One region of the Streptomyces sp. CB09001 genome, then DNA from elsewhere that is predicted to be linked to it. Evidence: riboswitches for the same ligand, from Rfam matches in the RefSeq annotation. Region 1 holds a riboswitch; each other region holds the start of a gene.
The links. A riboswitch is a leader RNA that binds a small molecule or an ion and turns the genes downstream of it on or off. The one in region 1 is predicted to bind cyclic di-AMP.

Region 1 (5,009 bases):
CGGCACCGAACCCTCCCCGTACGACGGCGAGTTGGCCGCCACGGGTGAACTCCCCGCCGTGACCGCCCTGCTGGACGACCAGGACCTGCTGGACGACCAGGAAGAGGTCACGCCGGCCGCGCGGATCCCGGCCGCCCGCGCCGGCTCGCGCACCGCCTCCCGCGCCGGGGCGCGTTCCCGTCGCCGCCAGCCCGCCAAGCGCTCCGCACTGCTGACCATCGCCGTGCCGTCGGCCTGCGTGATGAGCGTCGCCGGTATCGCGGCCGCCTCGGTCGGCAGCCTGACCGGCGACGAGGGCACGGAGAGCGCGGCGGCCGCGCCGGACCCGGGCAACGCCGCGGCCGCACCGGTGAAACCGTCCGCCGCCAACAACAAGCTGGACACCCAGCTCACCAGCCTGGCCGCCGGGGCCGACGACTTCGCCGACCGGGCCAGCCGGACGCAGGAGCGCATCGACCTCAAGGCCCAGCAGGACGCCGAGAAGAAGCGGGCGGCCCAGGAAGCGGCCCGCAAGGAACGGCTGCGCCCCAAGTTCGCGCTCCCGGTGGAGCAGCACGGCCTCAGCGCGTACTACGGGCAGGCCGGCATCAACTGGATGTCCGTCCACACCGGCATCGACTTCCCCGTGTCGTACGGGACGAAGGTGATGGCGGCGACCGACGGCACCGTGCGGACGCAGTACAACAGCGCCTACGGCAACATGATGATCGTGACCGCGAAGGACGGCACGGAGACGTGGTACTGCCACCTCTCCAGCTACCAGGTCCCCTCCGGTACGACGGTGAAGGCGGGCGACGCGATCGCGTTCTCCGGCAACTCGGGCAACTCCACCGGTCCGCACCTGCACTTCGAGGTGCGCCCCGCGGGCGGTTCGTCGATCGACCCGCTTCCGTGGCTGCGCAGCCATGGCATCAGCCCGACGTGACGCCGTAACCCCACCTTTCGCCGTATGGTCGCAGCAGCCCGAGCCGGGCCCGGGCCCGGGTCTACGCCCAGGCCCGCCGCCGTCCGCACCGTGCCGCCGCTAGAGCTTCTCCACCGGCGCGTACCGCAGCAGCAGCCGCTTCGGCTTGGTGTCACCGAAGTCGATCGTCGCCTCGGCGTTCGACCCGATGCCCTTGACGCCGACCACCGTGCCGAGCCCGAACTGGTCGTGCGTGACGCGGTCGCCGACCGCCAGCGAGACCGTGGGCTGCTCGGCGCCGGCCGACCTGCCCGTGGCGAAGCCGGACGCACCCGATGCCGAGGACCGGGACCGCGACCGGGACGACGACAGCGAGGCCGCCACGCCCGAGACCGGCGCCGAGGGCGCGGGACCGTTCGCCCCGGTCCGCTTCCACTCCAGGTGCGGGGCCGGGATCTCCTCCAGGAACCGGGAGGGCGGGTTGTACGACGGCTGGCCCCAGGCGCTGCGCAGCGTCGACCGGGTCAGGTAGAGGCGTTCACGGGCGCGCGTGATGCCGACGTAGGCGAGGCGGCGCTCCTCCTCCAGCTCCTTGGCCTGGCCGAGGGCGCGCATGTGCGGGAAGACGCCGTCCTCCATGCCGGTGAGGAAGACGACCGGGAACTCCAGGCCCTTGGCGGTGTGCAGGGTCATCAGGGTGACGACGCCGCCGCCGTCCTCCTCGTCCGGGATCTGGTCGGAGTCGGCGACGAGCGCGACCTTCTCCAGGAAGTCGGCCAGCGTCCCGGCCTCCTCCCCCTCGGCCCGCTCCTGCTCGAACTCCAGGGCGACGGCCGCCAGTTCCTGGAGGTTCTCGATGCGGGTCTCGTCCTGGGGGTCGGTGGAGGCCTGCAACTCGGCGAGGTACCCGGTGCGTTCGAGGATGGCCTCGAGGACGGTCGCGGGTCCGGCGCCGGACTCGACGACCGTACGGAGATCCTCCATGAGCGTGTTGAACCGCTTGACGGCGTTCGCGGAGCGCGCGGCCATCCCGTACGCCTCGTCGACGCGCTTCAGCGCCTGCGGGAAGCTGATCTTCTCGCGCTGGGAGAGGGCGTCGATCATCGCCTCGGCGCGGTCGCCGATGCCGCGCTTGGGGACGTTGAGGATGCGGCGCAGCGGCACCGAGTCCTCCGGGTTGGCCAGCACCCGCAGGTAGGCCAGGACGTCCCGGACCTCCTTGCGCTCGTAGAAGCGGACGCCGCCGACGACCTTGTAGGGCAGGCCGGTGCGGATGAAGATTTCTTCGAAGACACGGGACTGCGCGTTGGTCCGGTAGAAGACCGCGACGTCGCCGGCCCTGGCCTCGCCCGCGTCGGTGAGGCGGTCTATCTCGTCGGCGACGAACTGCGCCTCGTCGTGCTCGGTGTCGGCGACGTACCCGGTGATCTGCGCGCCGCTGCCCTGGTTGGTCCACAGGTTCTTGGGGCGGCGGGACTCGTTGCGCTCGATGACCGCGTTGGCGGCGCTGAGGATGGTCTGGGTGGAGCGGTAGTTCTGCTCCAGCAGGATCGTCGTCGCGTCCGGGTAGTCCTCCTCGAACTGGAGGATGTTGCGGATGGTGGCCCCGCGGAAGGCGTAGATCGACTGGTCGGCGTCGCCCACCACGCACAGCTCGGCGGGCGGCACCTCGGCCTCCGGCGGCACGTCGACGGGGTGCTCCGAAGCCACGCCGACCAGCTCGCGCACCAGCGCGTACTGCGCGTGGTTGGTGTCCTGGTACTCGTCGACCAGGACGTGCCGGAAGCGGCGGCGGTAGTGCTCGGCGACGTCCGGGAAGGCGCGCAGCAGGTTGACCGTCGTCATGATCAGGTCGTCGAAGTCGAGGGCGTTCGCCTCGCGCAGCCGCGACTGGTACATGGCGTAGGCCTGGGCGAGGGTCTTCTCGAAACCGTCGGCCGCCTGCCCGGCGAAGTCCTCCTCGTCGATCAGCTCGTTCTTCAGGTTCGAGATCTTGGCGCTGAAGGACTTCGGCGGGAACTTCTTGGGGTCGAGGTCCAGGTCGCGGCAGACCAGCGCCATGAGCCGCTTGGAGTCGGCGGCGTCGTAGATCGAGAACGACGAGGTGAAGCCGAGCTTCTTCGACTCGCGGCGCAGGATGCGGACGCACGCGCTGTGGAAGGTCATCACCCACATCGCGTTGGCGCGCGGGCCGACGAGCTGCTCGACGCGCTCCTTCATCTCGCCCGCGGCCTTGTTGGTGAAGGTGATCGCGAGGATCTGGCCCGGGTGGACGCTCCGCTCGGCCAGCAGGTGGGCGATGCGGTGGGTGAGCACGCGGGTCTTGCCGGAGCCGGCACCGGCCACGATGAGCAGCGGGGAGCCGGAGTGGACGACGGCGGCGCGCTGGTTCTCGTTCAGCCCCTCCAGGAGCGCGGCGGCGTCCAGGGCGGGGCGCGGGGCGCCGTCCCGGTAGTGGGTGTCCCGGTCCGGGGGCGCGTCGAACTTCCCGCCGAACAGATCGTGCGGGACCGGCTCCGGTCCGTGATCGTCCTCGGGCGGCGGGGGTTCCTCCTCGTGACCCCGGGGGGTCTGGAGGCTCGCCAGGAAGCTGTCGTCAAAGAGGCTGCTCATCGCTCTCCGAGTCTAGGGCGCCCCACCGACAACCCGGTGCCACCCCGGAAAATGCCCGGCACCCTCCAGCACGGGCACGCCCTGCGACCAGCGGGACCACGAAGAGTGACGCCCACGACCGCCCGGTGACGCCCGCACAGAAGGTCACGAAAATGTATCGGGCATATCACCCACCAACCTTCACAGCGGCCACACGAGTTGGCTACGGTGCGGGGCAGGCCGCTCGACCCCCTCCGGCGAACCTCGCCGGGCCGCGCGGCCTCCGCCGAGTCCGACGTGCCCGCACGGCACCCGGAGCCGGGGACCCAACCGAGAACTTTGGGGTGAATCGGCCGTACCGTCCTCGACGAGGGACGGTCACGCCGTAGGGCAACCCTTCCGAACCACCGCCCGAACCCGACAGCTAACCCGGTAGGCGGAGCACTGGAAGGAGTCGCCTCCTTGGCGTCGCACCGCAAGTCGCGCCCCACCGGTACCCGCGTCGCGGGCATACGGACCCCGGCCCTCGCCACCGCGGCCCTCACCTCCGTCGCGCTGCTGTCCCAGACGGCGAACGCCACGCCGTCGGACGACCGGCCGACCCTGGAGGAGGTCGAGAAGAAGGTCGACGACCTCTACCGCCAGGCCGGGTCGGCGACCGAGAAGTACAACGCGGCCAAGGAGAAGACCACCAAGCAGCGCAAGAAGGTCGACACCCTCCTCGACGACGTCGCCCAGCGCACCCAGAGGCTCAACGACGCGCGCGAGGAGCTGGGTTCCTTCGCCTCCGCCCAGTACCGCACGGGCGCCTCGGTCCCGGAGACCGCGACGCTGCTGCTCGCGGACTCGCCGCAGGACTACTTCGACCAGAACCAGCTGATGAACCGGCTCACCGGCCGGCAGAAGACCGCCGTCGACGACTACGTCACGCAGCAGTCCGAGACGATGAAGAAGCGCCGGGAGGCCACCGAGAGCCTCGACACGCTCACCGACTCGCAGACCGATCTGAAGACGGCCAAGTCGACCGTCCAGAAGAAGCTGGCCACCGCGCGGGAGCTGCTCTCGGAACTGACCGCCGAGGAGAAGGCCCGGCTCGCGGCGATCGAGAGGAAGAAGCAGGAGGAGGCCGAGCGCAAGGCCGCCGAGCTGGCGAAGCAGCAGGCGGCGCAGGAGGAGGCCGAGCGCAAGCGTCGGGAGGCCGCCCAGCAGGAGACCGGCTCCGGATCCGGCGGCACCGGCTCGTCGGAGTCCTCGGACTCGTCGACGCCGGACACCTCGACCGGCACCAAGGCCGAGAAGGCGATCGCCTTCGCCCGCGCCCAGATCGGCAAGCCGTACGTCTGGGGCGCCACGGGACCGGGTTCCTACGACTGCTCGGGCCTCACCCAGGCCGCCTGGAAGGCCGCCGGCGTGACGCTGCCGCGCGTCACCTACGACCAGGTCAACGCCGGCACGACCGTCTCCGTCTCCCAGGCGCAACCCGGTGACCTGGTCTTCTTCTACGACGACATCA
Region 2 (5,009 bases), 1.8 Mb from region 1:
GATGGTGACGTCCTCGGTCTCGCCGGAGCGGTGGGACATCATGCACTTGAAGCCGTTGCGCTGGGCCAGCTCGACGGCGTCCAGGGTCTCGGTCAGCGAACCGATCTGGTTGACCTTGACCAGCAGGGCGTTGGCCGAGTTCTCCTCGATGCCGCGGGCCAGGCGCTCCGGGTTGGTGACGAACAGGTCGTCACCGACCAGCTGGACCTTGTCGCCGAGCTTGGCGGTGATGGTGTTCCAGCCGTCCCAGTCGTCCTCGAACAGCGGGTCCTCGATGGAGACCAGCGGGTACGCCTCGACCAGCTCGGCGTAGTACTCGGTCATCTCGGCGGCGGTGCGCTCCTTGCCCTCGAAGGAGTAGGAGCCGTCCTTGTAGAACTCGGACGCGGCGACGTCGAGCGCGAGGGCGATCTGCTCGCCGGGGGTGTAGCCGGCCTCCTTGATCGCCTCGAGGATGAGGTCGAGGGCCTCGCGGTTGGAGCCGAGGTTCGGGGCGAAGCCGCCCTCGTCGCCGAGGCCGGTGGCCAGGCCCTTGTTCTTCAGGACCTTCTTGAGGGTGTGGTAGACCTCGGCGCCCCAGCGCAGGGCCTCGGAGAAGGACTCCGCGCCGATCGGGGCGATCATGAACTCCTGGATGTCCACGTTGGAGTCGGCGTGCGAGCCGCCGTTCAGGATGTTCATCATCGGCACCGGCAGCAGGTGCGCGTTGGGGCCGCCCAGGTAGCGGAAGAGCGGCAGGTCGCTGGCCTCGGAGGCGGCGTGGGCGACGGCGAGGGAGACGCCGAGGATGGCGTTGGCGCCGAGCGAGCCCTTGTTGTCGGTGGCGTCCAGGTCGAACATGGCCTGGTCGATCAGGCGCTGCTCGGTGGCGTCGTAGCCGACCAGCTCCGGGCCGATCTGCTCGATGACGGCCAGCACGGCCTTCTCGACGCCCTTGCCGAGGTAACGGCTCGGGTCGCCGTCACGCAGTTCGATGGCCTCGAAGGCACCGGTGGAGGCGCCGGACGGAACGGCGGCACGACCCGTGCTGCCGTCGTCGAGGCCGACCTCGACCTCGACCGTGGGGTTGCCTCGGGAGTCCAGGATTTCCCGGGCTACGACGACGTCGATGGACGGCACGAGCATCTCCTTCTTCAATGTGACGCTTCACTGTGACGCTTCGGTGTGCCGCGGTCCCGCGGGACCGCGACGGCTCTGCGGGACCGAGCCTAACCGGCTCCGGGCGATCGGCCAGCCGATCGCCCACCCGCTGGACAGAACCGAGAGTAAATTGTTTCCGAACGGAACAAAGGCGGAACATGAAAAGTCCCGCCCCGGTGCGTACGGGGGAACACGCACCGGGGCGGGAGTCGCGGAGGCCGCCGCCGCTTACTTCAGGTGCAGCTGCTGGCCCGGGTAGATCAGGTCGGCGTCGTCGACGATGTCGTCGTTCAGCTTGAAGAGCTTCGCCCAGCCGCCCTTGACGTCGTGCTCCTCGGCGATCGAGCTGAGGGTGTCGCCCTTGACGACCTTGTACTCGCCGTCGCCCTTCTCGACCTTCTTGCCGGTCGGGGTGGTGACGGTCTTCTTGGCGGGCTTCTCGGCCTTCGGCTCGGCGGCCGGGCGCTCGGAGGAGCGGGAGGCCTTCTGCTCGGTGGAGCGCTCGGTGGTGGAGCCGCTGCTCTGGCTCTGCGAGCCCTCGGAGCTGCCGGAGCCGCTGTCCTGGGAGCCGCCACCGGTGTAGGCGGCGCCCGACAGGCCGGTGCCGCAGACCGGCCAGGCACCCTTGCCCTGGCCCGCGAGCACCTTCTCGGCGATCTCGATCTGCTGGGACTTGCTCGCCTGGTCGGCGGAGGAGGCGTACTGCGTACCACCGTAGGCGGCCCAGGTGGAGGCGGAGAACTGCAGACCGCCGTAGTAACCGTTGCCGGTGTTGATGGACCAGTTGCCGCCGGACTCGCACTGGGCGACGGCGTCCCACTCGGACGCGGTGGCGGCGGAGGCGTTGCCGGCCGCCATCAGCGGGGCGGCGACGGCGGCACCGGTGACGCCGGCGACGGCGATGACACGGGTGGCCTTGGACGGGCGACGGTGCTTGCCCTTGCCGGAAAACAGCATGGTTGATCCCCTCACCGACGCCTGCGAGGTGAGCTGTCGGGTTCGGGCCGGTTGAGTTGCCCGGCCGGGTTCCTCCCGGAACTCGGCTTCACCCCTAGCCGCTCCGGCTCAACTGCCCGGTGCGGCACTTACCTTGGGTCCCCCGCTCCTGCCTGCGGCGCTTGACGCGACGACTGTTCCCGTACGGCCGCTGGCAGGATTCGGCGTTGCGGCTGTCGGGGCCCGCGGTGGCGAGCGGTCATGACCGTAGACACGCGCTCCGCGGATTTTCAAAGACGATCACGGCTTCTGAGACCTATCTCTCACGAGATCCAAAAGGGACATACGGTCTCTAACCGTGACGTGAACTCCCCCTACTTTTCGCCCGATTCGCCCGTGACCGTGAGCGTCTGACCGGGCAGGATGTGGTCCGGGTCGGCACCGACGACGGTCGCGTTGTCGGCGTAGAGCGTGCGCCACCCGCCGTCGACCTCAAGGGAGTCGGCGATGGCCCAGAGACTGTCGCCGGTGCGGACGACGTAACGGCCGTCCCCGGCCTCCCGCTCGCCACCGTCGCGCGAGGCGTGCCGGCCCGTCGTCGGGTCCGTACGCCCCTCCCCCGCCGCACCCTCGTCCGCGGTGCCGCCCCGGTGCTTGCCGGAGCCGGACGAGCCCTCGGTGCCCTGCGATTCGGCACTGACGGAGGGGTCGGATTCGGACGAAGTGTCCGGCTTGGCGGATTGGTCCGCCTCATCGGACGGAGCGTCAGACGACGGCGAAGAAGAGGGCGAAGGGGACGAAGAGGATGCTCCGGACGTCGACTCCGGCGTCTCGGCCGTGCCGGACGAACCGCTCGAGCCGGACGACTCGGATGACTGGGGCGACTCGGGTGTTTCGGTGGTCGCGGGTGTTTCGGACGACTTGGTGGTGTCCTGCTCCCCCGAGGTGTCCGAACCCTCCGACGCCCCGTCACCGGCCGTGCCGGAGCCGGAGCCGCCGCCCGTGACCCCGGAGTCGCTGCCCAGTCCGGCCAGCAGACCGCAGGTCGGCCAGGCGGCGATGCCCTGGTCCGCGTGTATCTTCTCGGCGATTCGTATCTGCTGGGAGCGACTGGCCTGGTCGGCGCTGGGGGCGTAGTCCAGCCCGCCGTACCGCTCCCAGGCGTCCTGGGACAGCTGCAGGCCGCCGTAGTACCCGTTGCCGCTGTTCTGGCTCCAGGCACCACCGGTCTCGCACTCGGCGACCTGGTCCCAGTTCGCGGAGTCGGCCGCGTGGGCGCCGGTGGCACCGAGCAGCGGGATCGCGATGGCGGAGCCGGTCACTCCGGCGGCGACGACCAGTGCGGGTGCCTGGCGGGGGCGGCGGTGACGACCGTTCCCGGAGAGCATGCGACGACCTTTCACGAGACGACGGGGACCGCGCGGCGGATGACGCTCGACACCACGCTGATCCGTGAACGTATAGGGAGATCATCACTTGTCACAAGTTCATGCCGCGCAGATCACGTGAAGATCACAGAGTTGAGCGCGTGTCACTTTTGCGTCGGCGACGGACCGTTGCCCGCCGATGACGCGAGCGGTGTGAACGAGACCGGCAAAGTGCGCAGACCTCGCATGATGAGGCCGCCGCGCCACCGGAGTTCGGCCGGGTCCGCGGCGAGGCGGAGGTCCGGCAGCCGGGTGAGCAGGGTGGCCAGCGCCGTCTGCCCCTCCAGCCGGGCGAGCGGGGCGCCGAGGCAGTAGTGGATGCCGTGGCCGTACCCGAGGTGCTGGCTGTCGCGGCGGGCCAGGTCCAGGGTGTCCGGGTCGGTGAACCGCTCCGGGTCCCGGTCGGCGGCGGCGAGGACGACGAGGACGGGGTCGCCGGCCGCGACGTCCTGTCCGCCGATGGTCAGCGGCCGGGTGGCGAAGCGCCAGGTGGCCAGCTCCACCGGGCCGTCGTAGCGCAGGAGTTCCTCGACGCCGGTCTCCAGCAGGCCGCGCTCCCCGGCGGCCAGGGACGCCTGCAGCCGCTCCCGCTGCCCGGGGTGGGTGAGCAGGGCGTACGCGCCGTTGCCCACGAGGTTGACCGTGGTCTCGAAACCTGCGAAGAGCAGGATGAAGGCCATGGCCGCGGCCTCGTTCTCGGTGAGGTGCTCGCCGTGGTCGGAGGCGCGGATCAGGCCGGAGATGAGGTCCTCGCCGGGCGCGGGCTCGGGCGGCAGTGCGGCGCGCTTGCGGTGGATGAGATCGGCGAGGTAGCCGCGCATCTTCTTCACCGACCGGGCGACGCCGCCCCGCGGGCCTCCTTGGTGACGGATCATCATGCCCGCCCAGTCCCGGAACTCGTCCTGGTCCTCGCGGGGGACGCCGAGCAGGTCGCAGATGGCGTAGATGGGCAGCGGGAAGGCGAACTCGTGGATCAGGTCGGCGGAGCCGGTGGCGGCGAAGCGGTCGATGAGGAGGTCGGCCAGCTCCTGCACCCGGGGCGCGAACTCGGCCACGCGGCGGGGCGTGAACGCCTTGCTGACCAGCCGTCGCAGCCTGGTGTGGTCGGGCGGGTCGATGTTGAGCAGATGGGTCATCAGCTCGGCCTTCCGCTCCCCCGGAATGCCGGTCTTGCCCTTGGCGTGCGCGGGCTCGGCGTGGTGCGCCGGGTTCTTGGACAGCCGCGGGTCGGCGAGGGCCTGTTTCGCGTCGGCGTACCGGGTGACCAGCCATGCCTCCACTCCGCTGGGCAGCCGGGTGCGGTGCACGGGGGCGTGCTCGCGCAGCCAGGCGTAGGCAGGATAGGGGTCGCTCGCGAACTCCCAGGTGAACAGCTCGGGGACGGGGGCGGAAGAGCTGCCGGTCATCCCTCGACCGCCCGGATCGCGTCCCGGTAGGCGCGGGCCGCCGCTCTCAGGGCCGCCTCGGGGTCGGTGCCCGCGGACTCGGCGCGGGCGGCGAGGGCGA
Region 3 (5,009 bases), 190 kb from region 1:
GAACGTCGACGCGTCCGGCTTGGCGAAGCTGACCTTGGTGAAGCCCACGTCCACGACGGCGGCGCCGCCGCTCGCCGGGGTCAGGGTGAACTTCAGCGGCGTGCCGGTCTCGGCGTCCACGGCCACGGTGATCGCGCCGACCGTGGACCCGTCCTGCTTGGGCTCGACGACCAGGCGGTAGGCGTCCCGGCCCGCCACCTGCGCGGTGCCGCCGACGGTCACCGACGTCGTGTCGTCGACCGCCTTGAGCGCCTGGTCGGCGAAGTCCTTCGGGGTGGCCGGCACGTCCTGGCCCGACACGTCCTTCTCCGGCCGCTCGGCGCTGCCGGCGGCGGTGGAGTGGTAGACCTCGTTGGACCGGCTGTCGTAGCCCCAGACGTCCTTGCCGTTGTGGATCAGGCTGTACTCCGCGGCGTTCTCCAGCAGGGACAGCTTCTGCCGGTCGGGGCCGTCGGCCGCGACGCGCAAGGTGTGGCTGCCGGACACCAGCTCGGTGAGCTTGGCCGACGGGTCGGCGGCGGAGCCCTCGTCGTCGCCGGAGCCCGAACCTCCGGACATCCCGGACATCAGGCCGCTCTCCAGCCCGCCGAGGTCCGGCAGACCCAGGTCGGTGTTGATACGCACCGTGCCGGACAGCTGCTGGACGTCCGACTTGGCGATCTTCTCTATGAGCTGCTCCGCGGTGACCTTCGGCAGGTCGGGGTCCCCGGAGTCGGCGAGTGCGGGGACGAGCCCGATCGTCGCGGCCGCCACTCCCATCACCGCGACCGGGACGACGTACCGCGCGGCCTTGCGCCGTCCGGCCCGCAGCTCCTCGCCCTCCCCGGCGGTCGTGTTGTCGTCGGAATCGATCGGTGCCATGTGTGCCCTACCTCCGTCGTCGGCGGCGGCTGTCTCGCGACCTCGCACTCGTTCACCCGTGAGCCGCCATTCTCACCCGAATCGGTGAGGATTGGTGTTTTTCCGTGGTGTCCATCTGACCAAATCGCCGGAGCACACGCGTCAGACCGCGGGCTCAACTCCGCCTACTCCTGCGGGATGACACGCAGGGGTGCCGACTCCTCCGGCCCGTAGGGGCCGACGACGGACCGTGGGGCCGACCACTGGCCGTGGAGACAGCGACGGACCGTGGGGCCGACCACTGGCCGTGGAGGCGGCGACGGACCGCCGGGGGCGGTCAGCCGGCCCGGTGGACCACGGCGTCGCACAGCTCCACCAGCGCGGCCTTCGCATCGCACTCCCGCAGCGGGGCCAGCGCGGCCCGGGCCTCCTCGGCGTACCGGACGGTGTCCCGGCGGGCCTGCTCCAGCGCGGGGTGGGCGCGCAGCAGGCGCAGCGCCTCGGCGTGCCGCGCGTCGTCGCTCAGGTCGGAGTCCAGCAGCTCGCACAGCGCGATGTCCTCGGCGAGCCCCAGCCGGGCCGCCCGCTCGTGCAGCCGCAGTACGGGCAGGGTGGGGATGCCCTCGCGCAGGTCCGTGCCGGGCGTCTTGCCGGACTCGTCGGAGTCGGAGGCGATGTCCAGGACGTCGTCCGCGAGCTGGAAGGCGACGCCGAGCCGCTCGCCGTACTGGGTGAGGACGTCCACCACCGTCTCGTCGGCGCCGGACATCATCGCGCCGAACCGGCAGGAGACCGCCACCAGGGAGCCCGTCTTGCCGCCCAGCACGTCCAGGTAGTGGTCGACCGGGTCGCGGCCGTCCTGCGGGCCGGCCGTCTCCAGGATCTGACCGGTGACCAGCCGCTCGAAGGCGAGGGCCTGGACGCGGACCGCCTCGGGACCGAGGTCGGCGAGGATCTGGGAGGCTCGGGCGAACAGGAAGTCGCCGGTGAGGACCGCGACCGAGTTGCCCCAGCGGGTGTTCGCGCTGGACACCCCGCGCCGCACGGCGGCCTCGTCCATCACGTCGTCGTGGTACAGCGTGGCGAGGTGGGTCAGCTCCACGACCACGGCCGAGGGCACGATCCCGGGGGCGTAGGGGTCTCCGAACTGGGCCGAGAGCATCACCAGCAGCGGCCGGAACCGTTTCCCGCCGGCCCGCACCAGGTGCTGGGCGGCCTCCGTGATGAACGGCACCTCGCTTTTGGTTGCCTCAAGCAACCCTTCCTCGACAGCAACCAATCCGGCCTGGACATCGGCTTCCAGAGCCTGGTCCCGCACGCTCAGCCCGAACGGCCCGACGACGGTCACGAGGGGTCTCCTGTCTGCTGGTGTCTACTGGCGATTACCTGGTTTGTCGATAGGTCGCTGCCACCACTCAAGTCAGCGTATCCGGTCACGTTTCGATCACCGCTAGCGCCCACCGTTACAGGCTGGTCGGTATCGGATCATGAACGGTATGTTTTTGATCAGGTGATATGAGCAGATTTTGATTGATATCGCCAGAGGGGACGAGCCGGAGCCGGAGGGCGAACGGGCCGGAGCCGCCACCGAAGATCCCATCACTCCTCCCAACGGCCCGCACTTCGAGAACGTCACCCGACAGACGCACCCACCCCTCTCCCGCCCCCTTCCCCACCTCCTCCCCCTCCCCGCTTCCCTCCCCTCCCCGCTCGACACCCGAAGCCGTCCCCACCCGCGGCCGGTTGGCTCCTAGTTGGGGTTAATGCCCTATTTGCCGTGCTTGTTGAAGCCAGTGAGTTGGCTCACTCCGGGCGCCCCGCAGGCAACCCCACCGAAACCTGTGCCCTCCCTTTGCCCCGCAAGCCAGTTGGGGATTGGCAACAGCAAAGGATCAAGGGCCCCAAAGACGTCAGACCAAGGTCAACAGGCATGTTGGGTGATTCCTGCACTTGTTCCGGACATGTGCTCTCGCATACGTTCCCGGCCTGTCGGGTGGACGCCGAATCCTGCCACCGCCCGTCGCACAGTCATCCACCCAACAAACTCGCAGGCAGGAGCGGGGGACCCAGGTAAGTCGCCGCACCGGTCACCACCGGAGCGGCTCGGGGTGAAGCCGTACCCGTCAGGGCACGGCCGGGCACCTCCCCGCCCGAACCCGACAGCTCACCTCGTAGGCGTAAGGAGAGGGACACCGCATGTCTGCCAACGGTCAGAACCGTCACGCCCGCACCAGCCGCCTCGCCCGAAAGCTCGCCGTCGCCGGCACCGGTGCCGCGGTGCTCGCGCTGCCGCTCATCGGCGCCACCACCGCTTCCGCGGCCACCCCGGCCGCCGCCACGACCGCCACCACGGCGGCCACGGCCTACCCGGACAACCTCGACGGCTGGATCCGCGAGTCGCTCGACATCATGGCCCAGCACGGCATCCCCGGGACCTACGAGGGCATTCACCGCAACATCATGCGTGAGTCCTCCGGCAACCCGCTCGCCATCAACAACTGGGACATCAACGCCATCAACGGCACCCCGTCCAAGGGTCTGCTCCAGGTGATCGACCCGACCTTCCAGGCGTACCACGTGGAGGGCACCTCCTGGGACCCGTACGACCCGGTCGCCAACATCACCGCCGCCTGCAACTACGCGGCCGACCGCTACGGCTCGATGGACAACGTCTTCAGCGCGTACTGAGCCGCGCCGCCGCGGCAGCGCACCAAGCGGTAGCGCATCAAGAGGTACCGAAGATCCGCTCGAGGACGACGGCCACGCCGTCGTCCTCGTTCGTCGTGGTGACCTCGTCGGCCACCGCCTTGAGTTCGGGGTGGGCGCCGGCCATGGCGACACCGTGGGCCGCCCAATGGAACATGGGGATGTCGTTGGGCATGTCCCCGAAGGCGATCGTCCGCCGCCGCTCCAGACCCAGGTGCTCGGCGGCCAGCGCCAGGCCGGTGGCCTTGGTGATGCCGCAGGGCTGGAGCTCCACCGTGCCGGGCCCCGACATGGTGACCGTCGCGAGCGAACCGACCACCGCGCGAGCCGTCGCCGCCAGTTCGTCGTCGGTCAGCTCGGGGTGGCGCAGCAGCACCTTGCTGATCGGCGTGGACCACAGCTGCTCACGCCGCTCGACGCGCACCGCGGGCAGCGTCGGGTGGGGCATCAGGTAGCCCGGCTCGATGAGCGTCAGCCCCTCGACGCCGTCCTGGTCCACGGCGGCGTGCACCTGGCCCACCTCGGCCTCGATCTTGCCGAGCGCGGTCTCGGCCAGCTCCCGGTCCAGGGTGACCGACCACAGCATCCGGTGCGCGCCGGCGTCGTACACCTGCGCGCCCTGTCCGCACACCGCGAGCCCCGTGCAGCCGAGCCGGTCGAGGAGGGGGCGCACCCTGGGTGCCGGCCGTCCCGTCACCACCAGGTGCCGCGCACCGGCACCGGCGACCCGCGCCAGCGCGGCCAGCGACCGGTCGGAGACGGTGTCGTCGCCTCGGAGCAGCGTGCCGTCCAGGTCGGTGGCGACGAGTGAGTATGCGGTGCGGTCCATGATCAGAGAATACGGACACCGCACCCGCCGGACTCACCCGTGACCGCTTCCGAACGAGGGCGTAACGAGTGCGCTCGAACCCGCACGGGGTTGCACGAGGACGCCCGATCATGTCCGGATCCTGACACATCATCGGCTAAAGCCGATTCAGGGCCTGTGCCCCGGTTGGCATCGGGATGGGGCGCTGCCCACCCTCCCGCGGTACTTCCTTTTGTTCAGGGGGGCTTGACCGGGGAGGCGCGCCTGCCGTCGAAGGCCCCTCCCCCGAGAACTCCTCCCCAAGACCTTCCGGCACCGCCCAGAGTGTCCCCGTTCGCGCCACTGCGCCAAGACCGCGTCCCGGGCGCCGCCGCCTCCGGCCGCACTGCCCAAGAGCGGCACGTCACCCGTAACGTGTGGCCCGACCACGTGTCACGCGACGCACACCGATCACGTGGCGCACACGGCGCGCACGGCGCACATGGCGAGCACGAAAGCGAGGCAGCACCCGATGCCCCCCTTCGATGTCCCCGAGGGCGACCCCTTCGGCCCGCACAACCTTCCGTACGGCGTGTTCTCGATCCCCGGCTCGGTCGACCGGACGGTGGGCGTACGGCTGGGCGACCACGTCCTCGACGCGGGTGCGGCGGCCCAC

Region 2: it holds a riboswitch for cyclic di-AMP, as region 1 does, so the genes downstream of both, rpfA (resuscitation-promoting factor protein RpfA) here and C4J65_RS21080 (C40 family peptidase) in region 1, are expected to answer to the same signal.
Region 3: it holds a riboswitch for cyclic di-AMP, as region 1 does, so the genes downstream of both, C4J65_RS20080 (transglycosylase SLT domain-containing protein) here and C4J65_RS21080 (C40 family peptidase) in region 1, are expected to answer to the same signal.

Annotation. Positions count from the first base shown of each region.
Region 1 covers NZ_CP026730.1:4,498,733-4,503,741, reverse strand. Annotated here, with positions in the region: gene C4J65_RS21090 (M23 family metallopeptidase) at 1-925, shown strand, start outside; gene pcrA (DNA helicase PcrA) at 1,025-3,517, opposite strand; cyclic di-AMP (ydaO/yuaA leader) riboswitch at 3,771-3,952, shown strand; gene C4J65_RS21080 (C40 family peptidase) at 3,959-5,009, shown strand, end outside.
Region 2 covers NZ_CP026730.1:2,745,586-2,750,594, forward strand. Annotated here, with positions in the region: gene eno (phosphopyruvate hydratase) at 1-1,119, opposite strand, end outside; gene rpfA (resuscitation-promoting factor protein RpfA) at 1,369-2,097, opposite strand; cyclic di-AMP (ydaO/yuaA leader) riboswitch at 2,101-2,267, opposite strand; gene C4J65_RS12680 (transglycosylase family protein) at 2,451-3,464, opposite strand; gene C4J65_RS12685 (cytochrome P450) at 3,608-4,909, opposite strand; gene C4J65_RS12690 (nucleoside triphosphate pyrophosphohydrolase) at 4,906-5,009, opposite strand, start outside.
Region 3 covers NZ_CP026730.1:4,306,241-4,311,249, reverse strand. Annotated here, with positions in the region: gene C4J65_RS20095 (outer membrane lipoprotein carrier protein LolA) at 1-861, opposite strand, end outside; gene C4J65_RS20090 (polyprenyl synthetase family protein) at 1,178-2,188, opposite strand; cyclic di-AMP (ydaO/yuaA leader) riboswitch at 2,864-3,032, shown strand; gene C4J65_RS20080 (transglycosylase SLT domain-containing protein) at 3,037-3,528, shown strand; gene C4J65_RS20075 (HAD family hydrolase) at 3,566-4,375, opposite strand; gene fahA (fumarylacetoacetase) at 4,866-5,009, shown strand, end outside.